DNA from 2 places in the Listeria sp. MAN/IMW/UF555 genome. Region 2 is predicted to be linked to the other one. Evidence: predicted binding sites of a transcription regulator. Region 2 holds the regulator's gene; the other holds the start of a gene.
The links. Region 2 encodes Rex, which represses fermentation and respiration genes when NADH is low (regulators of the CRP and FNR family bind a similar motif). Its sites were predicted from a motif close to TTGTGAAATATTTCACAA; they were not measured.
Positions count from the first base shown of each region.

Region 1: AC4PG8_RS06555 (flavocytochrome c) is a predicted target of Rex. The motif match lies at 1,388-1,405, and genes of this name have one in related genera.

Region 1 is NZ_JBZWZS010000001.1:1,312,703-1,315,897, forward strand. It holds gene AC4PG8_RS06555 (flavocytochrome c) at 1-1,340, opposite strand, end outside; gene AC4PG8_RS06560 (class I adenylate-forming enzyme family protein) at 1,579-3,105, shown strand; gene AC4PG8_RS06565 (InlB B-repeat-containing protein) at 3,147-3,195, opposite strand, start outside.
Region 2 is NZ_JBZWZS010000002.1:293,633-296,827, forward strand. It holds gene groES (co-chaperone GroES) at 1-109, opposite strand, end outside; gene AC4PG8_RS08575 (CPBP family intramembrane glutamic endopeptidase) at 342-1,028, shown strand; partial or broken gene AC4PG8_RS08580 (DUF4305 domain-containing protein) at 1,030-1,234, shown strand; gene AC4PG8_RS08585 (redox-sensing transcriptional repressor Rex) at 1,261-1,908, opposite strand; gene AC4PG8_RS08590 (ABC-F family ATP-binding cassette domain-containing protein) at 2,219-3,195, shown strand, end outside.

The DNA.
Region 1 (3,195 bases), on a different contig from region 2:
ATTTTTACGCCACCCATTGTGTAATGAATTCCTGGGCCGATTTTGATTGCGTAGTATGGAGCTTTGGATAAATCATTATCCATTGCAGTTGTTCTACCAAATGCTTCGTCTTTTTTGTTTTTAACGCTTGCATTCCAAGTGTCTAATGTTTTCGTTAGTTCTTCTTTTGGAACGTTGATTTTGCTAGCTAATTCATCAATTGTTTTACCTTCTTCAACAAAGCCCATTTCTTCGTATTGCGCGATAGCTTTTACGCGATCTTTTACGCCTGAATCGAATATTAGGTAAGCGGATTTTTCTGGTAGTTTATTGATAGAAGCAGTTACGTTATCACGTGTATCTAGTTCGTTTCCAAAACGTTTACCTTCTTGAGAAACTAAAATCGCACCTTCACCGCGGACAGCTTCACCGATAAGGTAAGACTTATCTTGTTGAACTGTTGGGTGAACTTGGATTTGGTCCATATCTACTGTTGTCCCGCCAAGTTTTTCAATCATTTTAATACCGTCGCCAGTACTTCCTTCTTGGTTCGTTGTTACGTATCCTTTTAAGTCTGGACGTTCTTTTTCAATCATATCTTTATTAGCACCGTAACCACCAGTTGTTACAACTACTGCGTTCGAGCTAATTGTTTTTTCGTCTTTATTGTTTAATTTTACTTTAACACCAGTTACTTTTCCGTCTTTTTGTGTAATTTCTTTTACATCTGCATTAACGAAGACTGGAATTTTTTGTTCTTGCACATTTTTTAGTAAACCGTCTACTAAGTATTTACCAACTGCTGAGCCATCTTCAGGACGGTGGGTACGTTTTTCGCTCATTCCGCCTGTGATAGTTAAGTTGTTTAATTTAATATCCATAGAGTCTAACCAATCAATTGCACTAGCGGAGTTATCTACGAAGAAACGAAGCATTGCTTTATCGTTTGTTCCGTGACCGCCTTTTAATGTTTCTTCATAAAACTTGTCATTGCTATCATTAATTCCTTGTTCTTTTTGGAATTTAGTTTCAGATGCATTCATACCAGAAGAGGCTTTCATTGTGTTTCCGCCTGCAAGTGGCATTTTTTCAAGAATTACTGGGTTCATCCCTTTAGATTTTGCTTCTAGTGCTGCTGACATTCCCGCGCCACCTGCACCAACGATAACAATATCGTATTTATCTTTTAATTCAGATGGGTCTGTATAACTTGTTTTCGACGCCCCTGATGTTACTTCTGTTTTTTCTTTTTCTTTCGTTTTCGCCGAGTCACTTTTACTTGTGTTGTTACTGCCACAACCTGCGATGATTAATGCAAGTGATAGTAGCATGATGAGAGTTGTAGCTAACCTTTTTTTCATTTTTTGTACCTCCACTTTTTTTAAAAATTTTCCTTCTGCCAAACAGTTTGTGATTATATTAACATATTATATCATTAATTGAGATTTCTTTATAGGGTATCTGTAGGATTTCTTGAATTAAGAAAACAAGCAATTTACAGATTTTTTTAAAATGACGAAAATGTTTTTAGTAACCACTCCTCATTATTTCGACAAAGTGATATAATAACAACATCAAATATTAAAGGAGCATCGCCATATGACGATAAAAAAGTATGAACCGCTTAATCTCTATACCAACTTCAAAAAATCTGCTGAACGCTATCCAGAAATGCCAATCCATTTTGATGAAGAGCTTGTTACTTTTCCTGAATTAGGTCTTCACACCACTTACAAAAAATGCGAAGAAGCTATCATCCAAAAAGCAGCTCATCTACATAGATTCGGTGTGCGTAAGGAAGAAAAAGTAATCGTTTATAAATCTGCCAAATTTGATTCTTATATTTTAGCAGTTGCGATTTCTTATATTGGTGCTGTGCCAATTATGGTTTCGCCTCATCTTCCAGCATCCACTATTGATATTTTTGTTAATCGCCTTGATCAACCCTGGTTGCTTTTTGATTCTGAGACTTCTGAGAAAAGCCATCAGTTAAACAATTTGCCGGACTCAAGATTGATCAACGCTGAACAATTATTCAAAGCCCCATTAGATGGCTATACTTGTGAGCAAGAGGAATTACCAAAAGATATGATTGCTTATATGACCCACACATCTGGAACAACTGGCGTGCCAAAATTAATTGCGCACTCCGCTAATTCAATGGGCTGGAGAACGAAATACCAAAGACGCATTCTTAATTTCATCAAACCGAGAGGACTGGTGGCTTTCCATATTTCACCTGTTCATTCTCGTTTTAATATTGGAGTTTCTTCCTTGATGTCACTTGGTTTCCCATTATTACCAATCGCAAATCCTTCTAAAACAAATATTGAAAAAGTACTACGCGAATATAAACCATACGTGCTTGAAACCCATCCAAACCATTTTGTACAATGGGCTTCCCTTGCTCGTGAAAAACCAGATGTTTTCCAAAGCATTAAATTTTATCATTCTACATTTGATGCGATTAACAAAGAAACAATGGCGGTTTTCCTTCGTACTTCTGAATATAAAAAACCAATTTTCTTACAAATTTATGGGCAAAGTGAATGTGGTCCAATGATTTTACGTGGCCATACACTGCAATCCATCGAAACGTTAAATGCGCGTGATATGGGAATTGGTGTACCAGGTTTAACCGAGGTTCGGATTGTGGACCAAGACGGTAATCCAGTTGCACCCGGAGTTAGCGGTAATATCCAAATGCTGTCTAAAGGTCGCGCCCTTACTTATTACAAAGAAGAAGCTCGTTTTGAAGAAAATGTGTATGGACCTTGGTGGGACAGCGGTGACTACGGTATGAAAGATGAGCAAGGCCGCTTATTCTTGCAAGATCGTCAAGTTGATTTAGTCGAAACGATCGATAGCACACTTGCGATTGAAGATAAACTGCTTGATACGCTTACTTTCCTCGATGAAGTCGTTATTATCCGCGGTGAAAACGGCAGCCCGCAACCAATTATCGCTGTTCATGATGATAAAGAAATGAACTGGGATGCATGGTGGGACGCAGTTTCTGATCTACCACATATGAATGAGCCAATTGTGATGAAATATGATGAGATTCCGCGCACTGCAACGATGAAAGTACAACGTTTGCAGATGGAACGAGAATTGAAAAAATAAGTTTCAAAAAAAGCAGCTGCGTCATGCAGCTGCTTTTTCATTTATTTTCTTCTAAGTGTAAAGAATGCTAAACCCGTTAGAAATGTCCCA
Region 2 (3,195 bases):
CTGATTGCGGTTTTTCTTTGGCAGAGTCTGGTAATACAATCCCACTCGCTGTTTTTTCCTCTGCTTCAAGTACTTCAATTACAACACGATCTCCTAATGGTTTTAACAATGTAAATGACCTCCTCTGATATAATTACATTTTTCATTTTAGCACTCGACACATTAGAGTGCTAATACAGTTATTATGATACCAAACTAAATAAAAATTGCAAGCAAAAACGTTTAAAAATTAAAGAATTCTTATTTGCGGTAAAGCGTGATAACTAGTACAATAAGAAGAGCTATTTCCGCTATTTTTAAGCATTTAGCTGGAGCTTGTTTTTAGAAGGGATGCGTATTTTTTGGCTAAACGTTATATTACGATTGTATTAGTTTATTTATTATTACTATTTTCTGCATCTATTGGGATTCCCGTTGTTCAACATATTTTACTTAGTATGACTTCGATTTCTACAGCGGATGCTCAAACTTATGGGGTAATTACATGGTCGATTTTTTCTAATTTATTATCACTCGCCATTATTATTCCAATGCTTTATAGAAAACCAAAAGAAAATAAAATCGAACTCGGTGAAAAAACTACGCCATTTCTGAGTATTGTGTGGATTATTGGTGGAGTGATTGGGTTATACGTAGCACAATTTATTTGTAGCATTATTCTAACGCTAATTTCTGGGAATATTGGTGAATCGGCAAACACAGAATTACTTGTTGATTTAACTAGATCTGCGCCGATTTTCTTGATTTTCATTTCAGTTCTCGGGCCAATTTTAGAAGAGCTTGTTTTTAGAAAAGTGGTTTTTGGTGGGCTGAGTAATGTGATGAACATTCATGTGGCGGCAGTTATTAGTTCGCTCTTCTTTGGGCTACTTCACGGGGATATTTCCTTTTTACTTACTTATTTTGTCATCGGATTAATTCTTTGTTTTCTTTATACGAAAACGAAACGAATTGCTGTTTCGATGGGCGCACATATTTTAATGAATACCATTGTTTTGCTCGTGAGTCTTGGAATCATTGGAGGATAATATGAAAAATTCATTAATAAAGCAAAGTTTTCTTTATTTTGCGCTTGGTCTTGTATTTGTCTATTTTGTTATTGTTCGAGTGGCTGAATATGGTTATGATCTTGTTGCCTATATACTTATACTCATGATGTTAATTGATTTTGGTATTGGTATTGGCCTTATTATCACTGGGCTTAAAAGACGTAAAAAAAACCTGTAGAAAGTAAGTGTTGCTTACCTTCTACAGGTTTTTTTATTCTGTTTTCGCTGGATAGTTTTCCAGGAAATAGATTAACGTTTGTAATTCCGTTGTAAGATCGATATGGTGCACACGAACTTGTTTTGGAACGCTAATACGAGCTGGCGTAAAGTTTAGAATACCTTTAACATCTGCTTCAATTAAACGATCTACAGTTACTTGCGCTTCATCAGCTGGAACTGTCAGAATAACTACTTCCACACCATTTTCACGAACAATTTCTTCCATATCATTTAAGTGATAAATTGGAATGTCTTGTTGAACACTACCAACTTTCGCTGGGTCTACATCAAATGCAGCAACGATTTTGATATTATTGTTTTTCATGAAATTATAATGTAATAATGCTGTACCTAGGTTACCTACACCGATTAGTGCAACATTTGTCTGTTTGTCCTGACTAAGTGTTTTACTGAAAAAGTCGAGTATGTAAGAAACGTTATACCCGTATCCTTTCTTACCTAATGCGCCAAAGTACGAAAAATCACGTCGAATAGTCGCTGAATCAACTTTCACCGCTTCACTTAATTCCGCAGATGATACTCGTTCCTTACCTGATTCATCTAGGTATTTCAAGTAACGATGATATAATGGTAAGCGTTTTGCTGTCGCTTGTGGAATTTTTGTTGTTTCCTCCATCATGCCTTCTGTCCCTTCTTCTTTTAAATTTTTTCTGAAGTTGAAGCTTTTGTGAACTGTACTTCCTTTCACATGCTTGCTTATATACTATAAACATTTCACAAGGAATGCACAAACTTTTTGCTCATGATTTTCAAGCAATAGTTTGTCCCGCAAAATATCTAGTGTTTTCCTTCTTTTCCATTCTACGCTAAAATCACAAATAATGCGAGTGTTTTCACAATCTACCTTATACGTGAAGCCCTTCTTCTCTCATTGCGATTACTTGGCTTTTAAGATAAACTAGTAAGGAGAACGTTCGAGGAGAGAGATTATGATATTATTACAAGTTCAGCAAATTTCTAAATTCTTCGGTGCAGAAGTTATTTTAGATAATATTAAATTAGAAGTAAAAACAGGCGACCGAATTGCCCTAGTTGGTCGAAATGGCGCTGGTAAATCTACTTTACTTAAAATTATCGCTGGAAAAATGAGTTATGACGGCGGAACAATTTCTAAACCTAAAAGTGTCGAAATTGGCTATTTGGCTCAAAATACTGGCCTTGAATCCACGAAAACAATTTGGGATGAAATGTTAAGTGTTTTTGATTCACTTAGAAAAATGGAAGCAGATTTACGCAAAATGGAGCTTCGTCTTGGGGAACCTGAGCTTTATAATAATCCGGAAAAATATCAAGCATTGATGACCGATTACGATACCTTGCAACATACTTTTAAAGAAGTTGGTGGGTATACGTATGAAGCAGAAATCCGTTCCGTTTTAAACGGTTTACGCTTTTATCCAGAAGATTATGAAGTAGAAATCGCCTCACTCAGCGGTGGGCAAAAAACAAGACTTGCACTGGCTAAGTTATTACTCGCGAAACAGGATATTCTTGTTCTCGATGAACCGACAAACCATTTAGACATTGAAACACTAGCATGGTTAGAAACCTATTTGCAAAACTATCATGGTTCTTTACTTATCGTTTCTCATGACCGCTATTTCCTAGATAAAGTCGTTAACCAAGTATACGAAATTAGCCGCACAAGAATTGATCACTACAAAGGAAATTACAGTTCATTTGTTAGTCAAAAACAAGCTAAACTTGAACAAATGTGGAAAGAATTCGATAAACAACAAAAACAAATTTCCAAGCTAGAAGATTTTGTCGCTAGAAATATCGTTCGCGCTTCTACAACTAAGCGAGCTCAGAGCAGAAGAAAACAATTAGAAAAAATGGATGTACTCGCTCGACCTCAAGGCGACGAAAAATCTGCTCATTTCGGCTTCCAATTTGAAAAGCAAAC